3 regions of the Arthrobacter sp. efr-133-R2A-63 genome follow, and region 2 is predicted to be linked to each of the others. Evidence: predicted binding sites of a transcription regulator. Region 2 holds the regulator's gene; each other region holds the start of a gene.
What was found. The regulator HrcA, encoded in region 2, represses chaperone genes, less so after heat shock. The targets are predictions, from matches to a motif close to TTNGCACTCGNNNNNNNCGAGTGCNAA.
Positions count from the first base shown of each region.

Region 1: the regulator HrcA is predicted to act here: its motif matches at 1,667-1,693, upstream of groL (chaperonin GroEL).
Region 3: the regulator HrcA is predicted to act here: its motif matches at 3,095-3,121, upstream of QRN45_RS00620 (FmdB family zinc ribbon protein).

Region 1 covers NZ_JARVRG010000036.1:72,827-78,140, forward strand. Annotated here, with positions in the region: gene groL (chaperonin GroEL) at 1-1,454, opposite strand, end outside; gene QRN45_RS18970 (ABC transporter substrate-binding protein) at 1,752-3,020, opposite strand; gene QRN45_RS18975 (cold-shock protein) at 3,113-3,316, opposite strand; gene QRN45_RS18980 (LytR C-terminal domain-containing protein) at 3,456-4,079, opposite strand; gene QRN45_RS18985 (DUF3263 domain-containing protein) at 4,129-4,464, opposite strand; gene QRN45_RS18990 (uracil-DNA glycosylase) at 4,582-5,314, shown strand, end outside.
Region 2 covers NZ_JARVRG010000017.1:56,990-62,303, forward strand. Annotated here, with positions in the region: gene dnaJ (molecular chaperone DnaJ) at 1-749, opposite strand, end outside; gene hrcA (heat-inducible transcriptional repressor HrcA) at 816-1,829, opposite strand; gene QRN45_RS08390 (DUF3097 domain-containing protein) at 2,017-2,874, shown strand; gene QRN45_RS08395 (DUF4870 domain-containing protein) at 2,978-3,391, shown strand; gene hemW (radical SAM family heme chaperone HemW) at 3,446-4,675, opposite strand; gene lepA (translation elongation factor 4) at 4,754-5,314, opposite strand, start outside.
Region 3 covers NZ_JARVRG010000004.1:5,675-10,988, forward strand. Annotated here, with positions in the region: gene QRN45_RS00610 (AAA family ATPase) at 1-1,534, shown strand, start outside; gene QRN45_RS20980 (hypothetical protein) at 1,544-1,789, shown strand; gene cpaB (Flp pilus assembly protein CpaB) at 1,830-2,507, opposite strand; gene QRN45_RS00620 (FmdB family zinc ribbon protein) at 2,769-3,032, opposite strand; gene QRN45_RS00625 (5-formyltetrahydrofolate cyclo-ligase) at 3,211-3,816, opposite strand; gene galU (UTP--glucose-1-phosphate uridylyltransferase GalU) at 3,934-4,839, shown strand; gene QRN45_RS00635 (GNAT family N-acetyltransferase) at 4,894-5,314, shown strand, end outside.

The DNA.
Region 1 (5,314 bases), on a different contig from region 2:
TCCTCGTAAACGCCGGTTGCGGCGTTCAGGCCGTGGCCCGACGGCAGGCCGCGGACCTTGTCGATGACAACGCCCGGCTCGAGGCCGGCGTTGTGGGCGATCTGCTTGAGCGGAGCGTCGATGGCAACGCGGACGATGTTGGCGCCCGTTGCTTCGTCGCCTTCGAGCTGCAGGTTGGCGAATGCCTTGGCACCGGCCTGGATGAGGGCAACGCCACCACCGGCGACGATGCCTTCTTCAACGGCAGCCTTCGCGTTGCGGACTGCGTCCTCAATGCGGTGCTTGCGCTCCTTGAGCTCTACCTCGGTTGCGGCACCGGCCTTGATGACTGCAACGCCGCCGGCCAGCTTGGCCAGGCGCTCCTGCAGCTTCTCACGGTCGTAGTCGGAATCGGAGTTCTCGATCTCGGCACGGATCTGTGCCACGCGGCCGGCGATGGCGTCGGCGTCGCCGGCACCTTCGACGATGGTGGTCTCGTCCTTGGTGACAACAACCTTGCGGGCGTTACCGAGCAGTTCGAGGGTTGCGTTCTCGAGGCTGAGGCCGACCTCCGAAGAGATGACCTGGCCGCCGGTGAGGATCGCGATGTCGGCGAGCTGTGCCTTACGGCGGTCACCGAAGCCCGGAGCCTTGACGGCAACGGACTTGAAGGTGCCACGGATCTTGTTGACGATCAGGGTGGCCAGGGCCTCGCCCTCGATGTCTTCGGCGATGATCAGCAGCGGCTTGTTGGACTGCATGACCTTCTCCAGGACCGCAACGAGTTCCTTCACGTTGGAGATCTTGGAGTTGACGATCAGGATGTACGGGTCTTCGAGGACCGTTTCCTGGCGCTCTGCGTCGGTGACGAAGTAAGCGGAGATGTAACCCTTGTCGAAGCGCATGCCCTCGGTGAGTTCAAGCTCCAGGCCGAAGGTGTTGGACTCCTCGACCGTGATGACGCCTTCCTTGCCGACCTTGTCCAGGGCTTCAGCAATGAGGTTACCGATTTCGGTGTCGCCGGCAGAGATGGAAGCCGTGGCTGCGATCTCTTCCTTGGTCTCGATCTCCTTGGCGGAGGCGAGCAGCTCGCGGATGACGGCTTCAACAGCCTTCTCGATGCCGCGCTTGAGGGACAGCGGGTCGGCGCCGGCAGCTACGTTGCGCAGGCCTTCCTTGACGAGGGCCTGGGCCAGGACGGTGGCGGTGGTGGTGCCGTCGCCAGCGACGTCGTCAGTCTTCTTGGCAACTTCCTTGACCAGCTCGGCGCCGATCTTCTCGTAAGGATCGTCCAGCTCGATCTCCTTGGCGATGGAAACACCATCGTTGGTGATCGTGGGGGCGCCCCACTTCTTTTCGAGGACGACGTTGCGTCCACGCGGGCCGAGGGTGACCTTGACGGCGTCGGCGAGGATGTTCAGACCCCGCTCGAGACCGCGGCGTGCCTCTTCATCAAATGCAATGATCTTGGCCATAACGGCGGTAGTCCTTTCGGGACAGTCGTTAAGAAGGTGCCTTCACTGCGGTGCCCGCGACGGACGATCCTTCGCGTTCGGCCTCTGTACGCCGCGCGCTCGGGATCTCACCCCAGCAAGGTTTTCTTTGTTCCCCCAAACACCGCCAGTGTTTCCAGACGGCCGGAGCCGTGAAGAATTAGCAGTCAGTGCTTGAGAGTGCTAATCAATAATTAGCACTCACCCGAGGAGAGTGCAAGCAGCAAGCGAGGGAAACTGCTCGCCACGCCAGGGGAATTCGCTACGGGCACAAGCCGATCACGGAGTCCGCGAGGCGGTCTCCTTGCCACTCACCCGCGCAGTGTTGTCTGCACCGTAGGTGAAGACCATGTAATTGGACGATGTAACGTCGCCATTGGCGTCGAACCCGATGGTGCCGGACTCGCCGTCGTAATCCGGAAGCTTGGCCCCCTTCAGCACCTCGAGGCAGTCCTTGTATGACGTACAGGACGTGCGTTCCTTCGTTGCCGCATCACCCGACGTCGGACGTGTCCCGCCGGACACGGTGGTGAGCCAGGCTGCGATCGAACCGCCGGCGTCGTCGCCCGCCGCCGCGGCCGCGAGCGCCGCGAGGGTGACGGCGTCGTACGTTTCGGCCGCGTACGTTGTGTCCTTGAGTTTGGGGTCGATGCCGGTCAGGTCCGCCTGGAACTCCGCACTCGGGAAGACGCCTGGAAGAATTCCCCGCGCGCCGTCGAGGCCACCGGCTCCCAGCGCGGTTCCGTATTGGCGGATGGCACCGTCGCTCAAGATCAGGTTCTTGCCGCTCAACCCCGCGTTCAAGAGCTCGGCCAGGGCGCCTTGGGCGCCATCACGGGCAACCACGACGACGGCGTCAGGAGTGCCGGACTTGATGCCCGCCGCGGCGGGAGCTGCTTTGCCGGCCGCGAATTCCGTGTTGGTCACTGCCTCCATTCCGAGGCTGCGGGCAGCGTCCATGACCGCTCCGGAAACACGAGTGCCGTAGTCCCCGGATTCGTGGAGGACGGAAATCCTCTTGGCGCCGCCGTCGTGGGCAAGCTTCGCCAAGACGCTCCCCTGTGCGGCATCAGCGGCCGAGGTGCGGAAGTAGAAACCGCCGTTCTTGTAGCTGCTCAGCCCCGACGCCGTGTTGGCCGGCGAGATGAGCGGAATCCGGGCAGGAGCCAGCACATCGATGGCGGCGGGTGCATGGCTCGAATCCGTCGGCCCCACAACGACGTCGGCGTGGGCCGAAAGCAAAGCCTTGGCTTGCGTGGCTGTATCGGCCGTGAAGGCCGCCGCGCTGGCCCCTTGGCTGGCGCTGATGCCTTCGCCGGCCGCGGATTCCGGGAGCAACTCGACCGGGCGGTTCTTGTAGCCGCCGGAGTCGTTGATCTGCTTGACGGCCAATTTGGCCGCTGCCAGCTCGGACTCGTTGAGGAAGGCGGAACTACCCGTATTGTCCAGAATCACGCCGACGCGCAGGACGCCGTCGCCGCTCGGAGTGACGGAGCTGAGCCTGGCGTTGCCAACGGGGGCGGAACACCCGGCCAGTCCAACGGCCAAGGCTGCAAAACCTGCAAGGAGAGGTGCTGCCAACGATACCCGGGACCGGCGCACCCCAAGAGGCAGGGACAGCCCTGTTGCCGCAACACCCACTAGATAAGCCGCACGCTTTCTGCCTGGGGGCCCTTCTGGCCCTCGCCCAATTCGAAGTCGACCCTTTGTCCTTCTTCGAGCGCACGGAAGCCATCCATCTGGATGGCGGACCAATGCACAAAGATATCGTCACCGGATTCATCCACGGTGATGAATCCGTAGCCCTTTTCGGCATTGAACCATTTGACGGTTCCCAAAGCCATGATCCCCACACTTTCAACTAGCTGTGGCCGGCTTCCGGGATCTCCGGGCCAGCTCACAACTACTGTAACCACAGTCACGTTGCCGTAGCGCAACCTTGGGTGCGGGTAGCCGCAATGTTATTGAGGCGTAACCGAGTTCCTACTTGTAACCGGGGCCCAGAATGACAACTACGGGCTGCTGGAACTCGGCGCTGTCCACCAGGTTGGAGATACCCAGCAATTTGCCGAGCGCTTCGGCGTTGCCCTTCTGGGCCGCGCCTTTGTAGAAGACCGACGACGTCTGCTGGGGCATGCCGCCCCAGTTGGCGACGGTGGACAACGGCCATCCCCCGCCTTGCACCATGCCGGCCACACGGGCAGCCAGTCCACCGGTGGTGGTGCCGTTGTAGACCGCGACTACCGCGGTCTTGTCCAAGGGCGCCGTGGTGGGGGTCGGCGTGCTGGAGGGAGTATCGCTCGGGCTTGGTTGCCCGGATGCCTGCACAGAGCTACTTGGAGACGGCATGCTGCTCGCAGAGGGCGACGCCGCGGCACTTGGCTTCGAGGCGCCCGCCGTGGCGACGGCTTGCGGCGTCGTCGATGAGGTGAATCCCAGCTTCGGAAGGACGAGGAACGCCACGAGGCCGACAGCCAGCGCAATGCCGCCCAGGAGCAGCACCGGCCACAAGGCTGCGCGGGAAGCGGACGCGACGAGCCTGTGGACACCTTGGCGCGATGAGCTCTGCGGGACACGGTCGAATTCATCCCGGGCAAATTTGGTCATGGTGAAGCCTTGTCCTTGCTGCTTGCTTGCTGGGGTATCAGCGGATGCTTTATGCGTCGGAACCGAGACGGCGCGCTGTGCGGGCCCTCTGACGTGACATACGTAGTCTACGCAATCTCTTGACCAGCATGGGATCGTGCGCCAGTGCTTCCTCGGTGTCGATGAGGGCGTTGAGGAGCTGGTAATAGTGGGTCGCGGACAGATCGAAGAGTTCCCGGACGGCCTGTTCCTTGGCCCCGGCGTACTTCCACCACTGCCTCTCCAGGGCGAGCATCTGCTGTTCACGCTCGCCGAGCGGCGAATCGCTGCGGAGTCCGGCGGACAGGTCTTCGAGCACCAATCCAGTTGCTTCGGACGCCATGGGTTCCCGTGCGGGTTCTGCCACGACACACTCCTTCGACGCATTGACTGAAAAATGTCCCCCACCCATGATACCGGGCGAATAACACGGATGTCATTTGCCCCGCCGCGGGAGGAACTCCCGAGGGCCCGCTTTCCCCAGATGCCCCACGACAGGGAGAATGGCTGGGTGGCAGGCGAAGAAGCGTTATTTGAGCTTGAATCCGAGGACCGCTCCGCCGGGTTCGAAGCACTCCCGGGGATGGCCTTGGAGGACCTGATGGCGCCGGACTGGGCCGACGCGCTCTCCGGCGTCGAGGACGAGTTGCGCTCGGCGCTGGCCTTCGTGGCGGGCGAGGCCAGCCGCGGAACCCAGGTACTGCCTGCCGCGTCGAACATCCTTCGCGCATTCCGGCAGCCACTGGCCGACGTCAAAGTGCTGATCCTCGGCCAGGACCCCTACCCGACGCCGGGACACGCCGTCGGGCTCGCTTTCGCGGTTTCCGGACAAACCCGGCCCATCCCCCGCAGCCTTTCGAACATCTACCGGGAGATGGAGTCCGACCTCGGGCTCCCGCAGCGGGTGCACGGAGATCTTTCGGCCTGGACGGACCAAGGGGTACTTCTCCTGAACAGGGTGCTGAGCGTCGCTGCCGGTGCGGCCGGCTCGCACCGGGGCAAAGGCTGGGAGGCCATCACGACGGCGGCGGTCACCGCCGTCGCCCGCCGCACCAATGCTGCCGGGCTGCAGAGTCCGCTGGTCGCGATCCTGTGGGGCAAGGACGCTGAAGCCGTCCAGCCCCTCCTTGAAGGCGCCCCCGTGATCTCCTCCGCGCACCCCAGCCCGCTCTCCGCGTCGCGGGGCTTCTTCGGTTCGCGCCCGTTCAGCCGGGCCA
Region 2 (5,314 bases):
ATCTCCACGTAGAGGTCGCCGGGAGGCCCGCCCGCAGGACCTGCTTCGCCTTGCGACGACAGCTGGATGCGGGTTCCGGTGGCGACGCCGCCCGGCACCTTGACGGTCAGCGAACGGCGGCTGCGGATGCGGCCCTGGCCGTTGCATTCATTGCAAGGATCCTTGATGATCGAGCCGAAACCTTCGCACGATCCACACGGTGCCGCGGTCATGACCTGGCCGAGGATCGAGCGCACGGCCCGCTGGACCTGGCCCGAGCCGCCGCAGATGTCGCAGCGCTCCGGGTGGGTGCCCGCGCGGCAGCATGAGCCCTCGCACGTGGGGCAGATGACAGCAGTGTCCACCTCAAGCTTCTTGTTGACGCCGAAGACAGCCTCGCGCAAGTCGATGCGCACACTGATGAGGGCGTCCTGCCCGCGACGCATACGTGATGCGGGCCCCTGCATGCCGCCACCTCCTCCGCCGAAGAAGGTGTCGAAGATGTCCTGGAACGCGAATCCCTGGCCTGCGTAGCCGCCGCCGAAACCGTTGTCCGTCCCGTTCTCGTTGCCTGTGGCGTCGTAGACGCGGCGCTTCTGGGGGTCGGAGAGGACCTCGTAAGCGTGGGTCACGGCTTTGAATTCCTCCGCAGCGCCGGCCCCGGGGTTCACATCGGGGTGGAGCTTACGTGCAAGCTTGCGGTAGGCCTTCTTGATCTCCTCGCCGGTTGCTTCCGACGAGACGCCCAGAACGTCATAGTGACTGCTCAAAGTCGGTATCTCTTCCTTTATTACGGGTACACTGCGTTTCTTGCGGGGCGGTTCCAGCCGAAGCCGTCAACCGCCCAGAATGCGGGAAAGGTAGCGTGCGACGGCCCGGACGGCCGCCATGGTGTTGGGGTAGTCCATGCGGGTGGGTCCAAGAATGCCGATCTTGGCGCTGCTGCCCGGACCGTAGCCCGTGGCAACCACCGAAGCCTCGGAGAGGCCGTCATAGGGGTTTTCGCGGCCGATGCTCACCGTGACTCCCCGGGGGTCTTCCGCCATGTCCGACAGCAGCCGCAACATGACCACCTGCTCCTCGAGCGCTTCGAGGACAGGGCCGATGCTCAGGGGGAAGTCCACGTTGGAGCGGGCCAGGTTGGCCGTGCCGGCCATGACCATGCGTTCGTCGCGGCTCCGGTCGGCGAGCCTTTGGAGACCGTGGGCAAGGGCGCCTGCAAGGTTCCGGAGCGCCGGCGGGCACAAGGCCACCACCGAGGGCAGGACTTGGGACATGAGGTCGAGCTGTGAGCCAGCAATGCTTCCAAGGAATCGCGCGCGCAACGTCATGAGCTCTTCGTCGGCAGTGTCCGCTGCTGCGTGTACAACGCCTTGTTCCACTTTGCCCGAATCCGCGATCAGCACTACCAGGACCTGGCGCGGTGCCAAAAGGACAAACTCGATGTGCCGGACGCGTGCGCGGCTCAGGTGGGGATACTGGACGACGGCGACCTGGTTGGTCAGTTGGGACAGGAGCCGGACCGTGCGCTCCAGGATGTCCTCGACGTCGTCGGGGCCCTCAAGCAACGAGTGGATGGCCCGGCGCTCGGCAGCCGACAGCGGCTTGACCTCGGAAATGCGGTCCACGAACAGGCGGTAGCCCTTGTCCGTGGGGATGCGGCCTGCACTGGTGTGCGGTGCCGCAATGAGGCCTTCCTCTTCCAAGAGGGCCATGTCATTGCGGATGGTGGCGCTCGACACTCCCAGATGGTGCCGTTCGACCAAGGCTTTGGAGCCGACAGGCTCGCGGGAGTGAACGTAGTCCTCCACGATGGCGCGTAGCACTTCAAGCTTGCGTGGTTCGCTCACTGCCCACCTCCATTCAACAACCGGTACTTCTACAGTTAGCACTCAACATGCCCAAGTGCTAACAAGTCTAGTATGAGCCACCTCGTTGTTAGCATTGGTACCGCTCGCGGCGAACATGATGCCCGCGCGGTCCTGCGGAATTCCAAGGACCGTGACCGATCCCTTAGCGCAAAGTGGTGTGAAGACCGTGTCTTACGACAATTGGGGCCCGCAAGACCTCTCCTCGCCGGCCAAGCGGCAACTGCCTGAAGTGCCCGTTGAACGCGGAATGGTGCTCGAGGACGTGCAGTCCGGTTGGGTCGGGGCCGTGACCAGGGTGGAGAAGTCCGGAGGCATGCACATCGTGGTGCTTGAGGACCGGCGGGGAAAAGCGAAATCGTTCCGGCTTGGTTTCGGATTCCTGCTGGAGGGGCAAGCGGTGAAGCTCCTCCCGCCGGTGCCGCGCGGGGCGGCCGCAAAGGGCGGATCCCAACCGGGCAGGACGGCGTCGGGTTCCGTCCGGGTGGCCGGCCAGCGGGCCCAGGTCGCCAAGGCAAGCCGGATCTGGGTGGAAGGCAAGCACGACGCCGAACTTGTGGAAAAGGTCTGGGGAGACGATCTGCGGGTGGAGGGCATCGTCGTCGAGCCCTTGCACGGCGTGGACGATCTCAAGGCGGCCATCGCCGCCTTCTCCCCCGGCCCTGGCCGCCGGCTCGGAATCCTGGTTGATCACCTGGTGCCGGATTCGAAGGAGTCGCGCATCGCTGCCGACGCCATGACGTTGCCGGGCGCCAAAGGAAACGTCCTGATCGTCGGTCACCCGTATGTGGACGTCTGGCAGGCAATCCGGCCCAAGGTGCTGGGGATCGAACAATGGCCGACCGTAGCGCGCGGCACGGATTGGAAGACCGGCATCCTCAGGTCGTTCGGTTGGCCGCACGAGACGGCCGAAGACGTGGGACTGGGTTGGCAGAGGCTTCTGGGCGCCGTCCATAGCTACGCCGACCTGGAAGCGTCTTTGCTGGGTCGCGTGGAGGAAGTGATCGATTTCCTGACCGTCGCATGATGGTTTGGATGCCTCCGGGCCCGGACGTGGTCGTCCGATCCCGTGCCGAGCAAGTATTCTGGGACAGCAACACCGCACCTATAGCTACTCGAAGGAAGAAACTGTGGCAGACAACGCTCCTGACGATCGGGACGGCACCTCGGGCCAGTCCCAGTACCACGGCGTTCCTGCCAACGCGCTGCCCTTGACCGCCTCGGAAGACCGGCAGTGGGCAACCTTGGCGCACTTCGGCGGGATCCTTGGCTGCGTGCCTTCGCTTCTGATCTACCTGATCTTCCGCGAACGTGGTCCGTTCACGGCCCAGGAATCAAAGGAAGCCCTCAACTTCACTTTGCCGCCGACGATTGCCGCGGTGCTCGCCAACATTCTCGTCTTGCTCCCGGTGGTGGGAAACCTGTTCGCGGTCCTTGCCACGGGAATCTGGGTCGCGGTGACCTGCTTCTCGGTGTCCGCTGGAATCCGCGTCAACCACGGACAGCCGCACCGCTACCGCTTCAACCTGCGCTGGATCAAGTAGCCGTTCTTCGCGGGTGCCTATGACGGTTCGCGCGCCCGCCGTCCGCGCCGGACGTTAGTCCGGAAGGATCCGGCGGACCACGGCATCTGCGAGCAGCCGGCCCTTGAGGGTCAGGACCAGTCGTCCTTGGAAGGCCGCTGCGGGTTCAACCAGGCCGTCGGCAATGAGGCCTGCGACGGCGTGACGGCCCACTTTGTCGAGCGCGTCGACTTGAAGCCCGGTGCCGAGCCGCGCCTCCAGCATGATGCGTTCCACTTCCCGGGTTCCGGCGTCGAGCGTTTCGCGTCCAGCGGCCGGTGAGGCCCCGCTACCAAGCCTGTTGGCATAGGCGGTGGGGTGCTTGACGTTCCACCAGCGGACGCCGCCCATGTGGGAATGCGCACCGGGCCCGATGCCCCACCAATCGTCTCCCCGCCAGTAGGCAAGGTTGTGTTTGCACGCCTGTTCGGGAGTGCGGGACCAGTTGCTGACCTCGTACCAGTCCAGCCCTGCGGCGCTGATCAGGTGGTCGGCGAGTTCGTACTTGGCGGCGTGGTCGTCGTCGTCGATCCCGGGAACTTCTCCGCGCCGGATCTGTGCGGCCAGCTTGGTGCCTTCTTCCACAATCAGCGCATAGGCGCTGATGTGGTCCGGGGCGTAGGACAAGGCGGTCTCCAGGGACGCCTGCCAATCAGCCATGGACTCACCGGGAGTGCCGTAGATGAGGTCGAGGCTCACGGCAAGGCCGGCGTCGCGCGCCCACTGGACCACCAAGGGGACCCGGCTCGGTGTGTGCGTGCGGTCCAGGACTTTGAGCACATGAGGTACCGCCGACTGCATGCCGAAGGAAATCCGCGTAAAGCCGGCGTCGGCGAGCAGCCGGAGGGACTCCGGCGTCACGGAGTCCGGGTTGGCTTCAGTGGTGACTTCGGCTCCCGGTTCCAGGCCCCAGCGCCCGACGGCGGCCGTCAGGATGCGTGCCAGATCTTCAGCAGGGAGCAGGGTCGGGGTGCCGCCGCCGAAGAACACGGTGCTCAGGGGGCGCTGCGGCAACCCGGAGCCATCCATGGCCCGGACGGCGAACTCCACTTCCGAAATGGCAGTAGCAGCGTAGGCGTCCTGGGAAGCGCCGCCGCCAAGCTCCGTGGCCGTGTAGGTGTTGAAATCGCAGTAACCGCAACGCACGGCACAGAAGGGTATGTGGACGTAGAGTCCAAACTTCCGTGAATCGACGCCGTCAAGCACTTGCGGCGGCAAAAGGCCATCCGCAGGTGCCGGATCCCCGAGGGGAAGAACGCTAGGCACAGACGTCCCCTCGTGGCTGTCCTGTACGCACCGCTACAGCGTGCGCCGGTCCCGCAGTGTTCCGGGCGAACAGCCGCATTACTTCCTGGCCTTGTCCTTGGATTCGTCGGTGGTCAGGGCGGCGATGAAAGCTTCCTGTGGAACTTCCACCCGGCCCACCATCTTCATGCGCTTCTTGCCTTCCTTCTGCTTTTCCAGAAGTTTGCGCTTACGGGTGATGTCACCGCCGTAGCACTTGGCAAGGACGTCCTTGCGGATGGCGCGGATGCTCTCACGGGCGATGATTCGCGAACCGATGGCTGCCTGGATGGGCACCTCGAACTGCTGGCGGGGAATGAGCTCGCGCAACTTGCCCGTCATCATGACGCCGTAGGCGTAAGCCTTGTCGCGGTGGGTGATGGCGCTGAAAGCGTCAACCTGCTCGCCCTGGAGCATGATGTCCACCTTGACCAGGTCGGCGACCTGCTCGCCGTCGGCCTTCCAGTCCAGCGAACCGTAGCCCCGGGTCTTGGACTTGAGGATGTCGAAGAAGTCGAAGACGATCTCGGCCAGCGGCAAGCGGTACCGGATTTCCACGCGATCCTCGGAAAGGTAGTCCATGCCGCCCATAACGCCGCGGCGGCTCTGGCACAGCTCCAT
Region 3 (5,314 bases), on a different contig from region 2:
ACTCCTGCGGAACCTGATCAAAGATGGCCGCGTTACCCTCTCGGCGCTGAGCGCCCAGGCACCTGCCCTCGTAGCCCGGCTCGTTCCCGTGTGGTCCATCAGTCCGTACTTGCTGACGAGCCTCCTGCCTGCCGAACAGAAGTTCGATGCGGTGGTGATTCTCGATGCCGAGAGCACGTCCTTGCAGGCTGTGCTGCCTGCCATCGCGCGAGCCCACCAAGTGATTGCCTTCGGCGACGCGAAGATCGGCAACGCCCGCACGTTCAGCGTTGCGGTGGAGCCGCCCATGGCCGGTGCCGCGAGCCAGGACACCGTGGACAGTGCGTTCAGTGCCTTGGCCCGGGTCCTGCCCACGTGGCAGTTGAACTGGGTGTACCGGGCGGTTGACGAAGACCTCCTGCTGCAGTTGAGCAAGAACTACTACGACGGCGGCCTGCGTCGATTGCCGGACGGCCAGTCCGTCACGGGGCTGGACCGCTCGGTAGTGGTTGAATACATCCCGGACGGCACCGGCCTGCCTGGTGCCGACCACGAAGGTGTCGAATCTGTCGCCGCCGAAGTGAACCGCGTAGTTGACCTGGTGTTTCAACACGCCAGCCTCCGGCCGCGGACCTCGCTCGCCGTCGTCACCGCAAGCCTGCGCCATGCCGCAAGGATCGGTGAAGCCATCCGGCTCCAACTTCCCAACTATCCGCTGCTCTCGGGTTTCTTCAACGCCGGCGCGGAGTCCTTCCGCGTGGTGGATCTGGAGCGCGCGCAGGGACTGGTCCGCGACCACATCATTTTCTCGCTGGGCTTCGGGCGCACCCCGCATGGCCGGGCGCTGCACAGTTTCGGCCCTCTGTCCGTCGAAGGCGGGCGAAACAAATTTGCCCTGGCTATGACCCGCTCCCGAAGGTCCATGCACGTCCTGAGCTGCTTCCGTCCGGAAGACCTCGATCTTGACCGGCTGGCCCACGGCGCCGTCGACTTCCATGAACTCCTTGACCGTGAACTGTCGGGGAACTCCGATCTGGGGACACCGGCCACCAGGGCAGCCGCCAGCGAGCAAGCGCTCGGCGAGGATCCGTTGGTGGCGGATCTGGGCGAGCGGCTCCGAGCCCGGGGAGCGCGCGTGTGGCACCACTATGACGGAGTCCTGGACATCGCCGCGGCGGCCGATCCCGTGCACACGATCGGCCGGGATGACAGCGAAATGCCTACGCCGGTGGCCATTGAATCGGATGGCACGGAACGATACCGCCGCATGAGCGTGAGGGAGCGCAGCAGGCTCCGGCCACAGCTCCTGGAACGCCTTGGCTGGCGCTACATGTCGCTGTGGACCATCGAAGTATTCACGGATCCCTCGTCCTGCGCGGATCGCATTGGATCCTATCTGGGACTCGAGAAGCCTGTGGCGCCATCGTATGGTGATGTCCAGGATGGATTCCTGGACATCGATGTTGAACAATTGGAACTGAATAGCCAGGCGGAACCCTCCGCGGCCAGGTCCAGCGGCGCGCAAGGCGCTGGCTCGGGTCCGGCTATCCCCTAAGGAAACGCAATGGCGGAAAGCAAAAGCACTCATTCCAGGCCGCCCGCGGACACCAGCGCCGGAGCGGCAGACGCTGATACCGGGTTGGCCACGCAGGAGAAGGCAGAAGTGAAGCCCGCACCGGAACGGAAGCCGGCAGGAGAAGGTATTCTGCCCAAGAAAGCTTCCGAGGACGATCCGCGCCGTTGGGGCGATGAATCCAGCTACGACCATGACGCTTGGCTGAAGGAACAAAGGCCCCCGCACTGGGGCTGAATGGACCATCATGGTGGTGACTCTCCGGCGGGGTTTCGCATTACCGGTTACCTGGGGGACTGACGAGGACAAAGAACAGTTTCCCGCGTGTGGAAGCCCCGGCCAGGATTTCGGCCTGTTGCGGATTGGCAGCGACAACCACAAGGCCGTCCGCCTCGTTCGTGCCCAACCATTGGCCGGCCTTGCCTCCTTGCGCGGACGTCCACAAAACCGGGACCGCAGCCGCCAGGAGTTCTGATTTCCTGCCGGGCCCTTCGAACCCGTCGGCCGCAGTGAGCACAACGTTGACCAATTGGCCCGGCGAGATGAGTTGAATAGAAGCGGGATCGGCCATGCGCAGCGGAACGGCCGCCGTCGCGGGTGCGGTGCCGGTCAGCAGGCCGGGTCCCAGGATCTGCGCGTCTGTGGGGATCTGCCCCTTCTGCAGGGGCGAGGCGAGCTGCTTTCCCCTATAGGCAGTGCCGGGCGTGAGCGCCCCGGCTGGGATTCCGTCAGGAAGGACTTCGAGTGGTTTGAGGTCGGAATCCGTCAAGCTGGACCCCGCAGGAAGATCCCGCGCGGCGGCCAGGACGATGGCTCGCTGCTCCGAAGCAGGAGTCAATTGATGGACTGCGACCCCGACCGCCACGCATAGCAGGAGTGCCACCACGAGGCGACGGTTGCGGTTCAGCCAGCTAGCGAAGGTGCGGTGCTTGTACTGTCTCTTGGGAGGACCCAAGCGGCCTCCGGCTTTGGAGGGGAAACCCCGAAGACGGCGGGTGTGGGACGCGGCAATCGGCCCCGGCAGGCTATTGCGTGGAATCGATGAAGGCCTGGTTGGACCGAAGCCAGGCGATGCTGAACCGGGGCCTTGGGAAGCGTTCGGGGTTGCGGGCATGCTGCCACGCTAACCGGGCACTAAGGCGCATGGCAGGGCCTTAGTGAGCTATGTGGAAACGTTGAGCTATGTGGAAAACCGGGGGCAACTGGTACCCAGGAATCAGCTCGCGGCAGCCGCAGGAACGGACGCCGGAGCCGGAGATGCGGCAGGTGCCGCGGGAGCGGCCGAAACAGTACTTCCCTTGGAGTCCCGGGAGTCGGTGCGGTAGAAGCCCGATCCCTTGAAGACAACGCCCACGCTGTTGAACTTCTTGCGCAACGATCCTTGGCACTCAGGACAGTCGGACAGGGAGCTGTCCGTGAAAGCCTGAACGATGTCAAAGGCATGTCCGCAGTCTTTGCAGGCATAGGCGTAAGTGGGCACTGGTGATCCTCCTCCGGGACGAACTGCAGGTCCTGTGCTGCCGAGGCGGATTGTTCCGTCCATTAGCAGTCCCAGGGCCTGAGTGCCAATTCTATCATCCGGCGTCGGGACCGGTACTACGGAATGTGGCGAAGCAGACAGGGGAATGTGGCGAAGCAGACAGGCCGGTAAAGCCTCATCATGCGGGCCGAACAAGCTGGACGATCCGATGTGGGGTGAGTGCCTCCGCCACCGGCTTGTCGAACGGTTCGGCCGGGATCGTCCCCGCAGGCAGTACTTCATGGTCGTAGACGACGGCCACAGTCGGCGGACGGTTCCCGTCGGCGTCGAGCTTGTCGAGGAGCCGGTCGTAGTAACCGCCCCCTTGGCCGATGCGGTTTCCACCCTCGTCGACGGCGGTGGCCGGCAGGAAGATTCCGGTCGCATCCTTGATGACGTCACTGTCGAAACGTTCGCCCACCGGCTCGTCGATCGGGGCATACTTTGAGCGGACAAAAGCGGTCTCCTGTGTCCAATAGACCCAGCTCAGACGCCGTTCCGGTTCGCAGACGGGAAGGAGGATCCTGTGCCCGGCCGCGTGGAGCGCAGCGAGCAAAGGCATTGTGGGCGGTTCGGCGGCCACTCCGAGATAGGCCGCGAAAGTCGCGGGTCTCCCATGGGCAACATCAGCCGCCCATGAAACGCCCCGGCGGGCAATCCCCGCTCCAGCCTCTGCGCGCTGTTGCCCGGTCAAGGAGAGCCGGCGCTTGCGGTGATCCCGGCGGATGTCGTCTTTCAAAGTCACTTTTGCTCCATTTCCCGCTGCTGTGCGGCTCAGGGATGGGGAAAGGAACGGTGTGCTCCTTTTGGCCGGCACGTTCCTTTTTGCCCATTGTCCAGTTACTTCCGTTAGATTAGTCCGGTGACTTCCAATAACTGCGCCGTCCGCAAGGCCGTTATCCCTGTAGCCGGACTCGGCACCAGGTTTCTGCCTGCCACTAAAGCCATGCCCAAAGAGATGCTCCCGGTAGTCGACAAACCGGCCATCCAATATGTTGTCGAAGAAGCTGTGAGCGTGGGACTCAATGACGTCCTCATGATCACAGGCCGCAACAAGCGTGCATTGGAAGACCACTTCGACCGGGTACCGGCTTTGGAAGCGACGCTGGAGGCCAAGGGAGACATCACCAAGCTGGACTCGGTGCAGGCCACGAGCAACCTCGGCGATATTCACTACGTCCGCCAGGGCGACCCCAAGGGGCTGGGACACGCAGTGTTGCGTGCAAAGCAGCACGTCGGGTACGAACCTTTCGCGGTTCTTCTCGGCGACGACCTCATCGACGCCCGGGACACGCTCCTCAGCGACATGATCGAGGTCCAGCACAAAACCGGTGGATCCGTTGTGGCCCTCATCGAAGTCGAGCCCTCCCAGATCAGCGCCTACGGCTGCGCGGACATCGAGGACATCGGTGAAGACGGCTACGTCCGCATCAAACAACTTGTCGAAAAGCCTGCTGCCGACGAAGCTCCGTCCAACCTGGCCGTGATCGGCCGGTACGTACTCCACCCCTCGGTGTTCGACGTTCTCGAGAAGACCGAACCGGGCCGTGGGGGAGAGATCCAACTGACGGACGCCCTTCAGGTCCTGGCTGCCGGCGAGGGTGAGGGCAGCGGCGTCTACGGAGTCGTCTTCCGTGGCCGTCGCTACGACACCGGAGACAAGCTCAGCTACCTCAAAGCCTGCGTCCAGCTCGCATGCGACAGCGAAGACCTCGGGCCTGGACTGCGGGAGTGGCTGCCGGGCTTTGCCGCCGGCCTCAGCAAGTAGGTCCTTGTGTGGGGGTCGGCCATATGGCCGGTGACGCTCGAATGCGGCGACCTCATGTTGCGTCCCATTCACTACCGGGACAAGAAGGAATGGACCGAGGTCCGCTCACGCAACAGTGATTGGCTGGCGCCTTGGGAAGCCTCCAACCCGGCCCCGGGTGGTCGCCTTCCCAACTACCGGCAGATGGTGGCTTCCCTCAACGCCCAGGCCCGGCAAGCGAGTGCGCTCCCCTTTGTGATCACGGAGCGTATTCCTGGATTCCAGGAGCCTAGGATCGTAGGGCAGTTGACGGTCTCTTCGATCATGTGGGGATCGGCGATGACGGCCACGCTTGGCTACTGGGTGGACCAGGCCCGGGCCGGCCGCGGAATAGCTCCCACTGCGGTTGCCATGGCCACCGACCATTGCTTCAAAGCCCTTGGCTTGCACCGGATGGAGATCAACATCAGGCCGGAGAACGGGCCGAGCCTGCGAG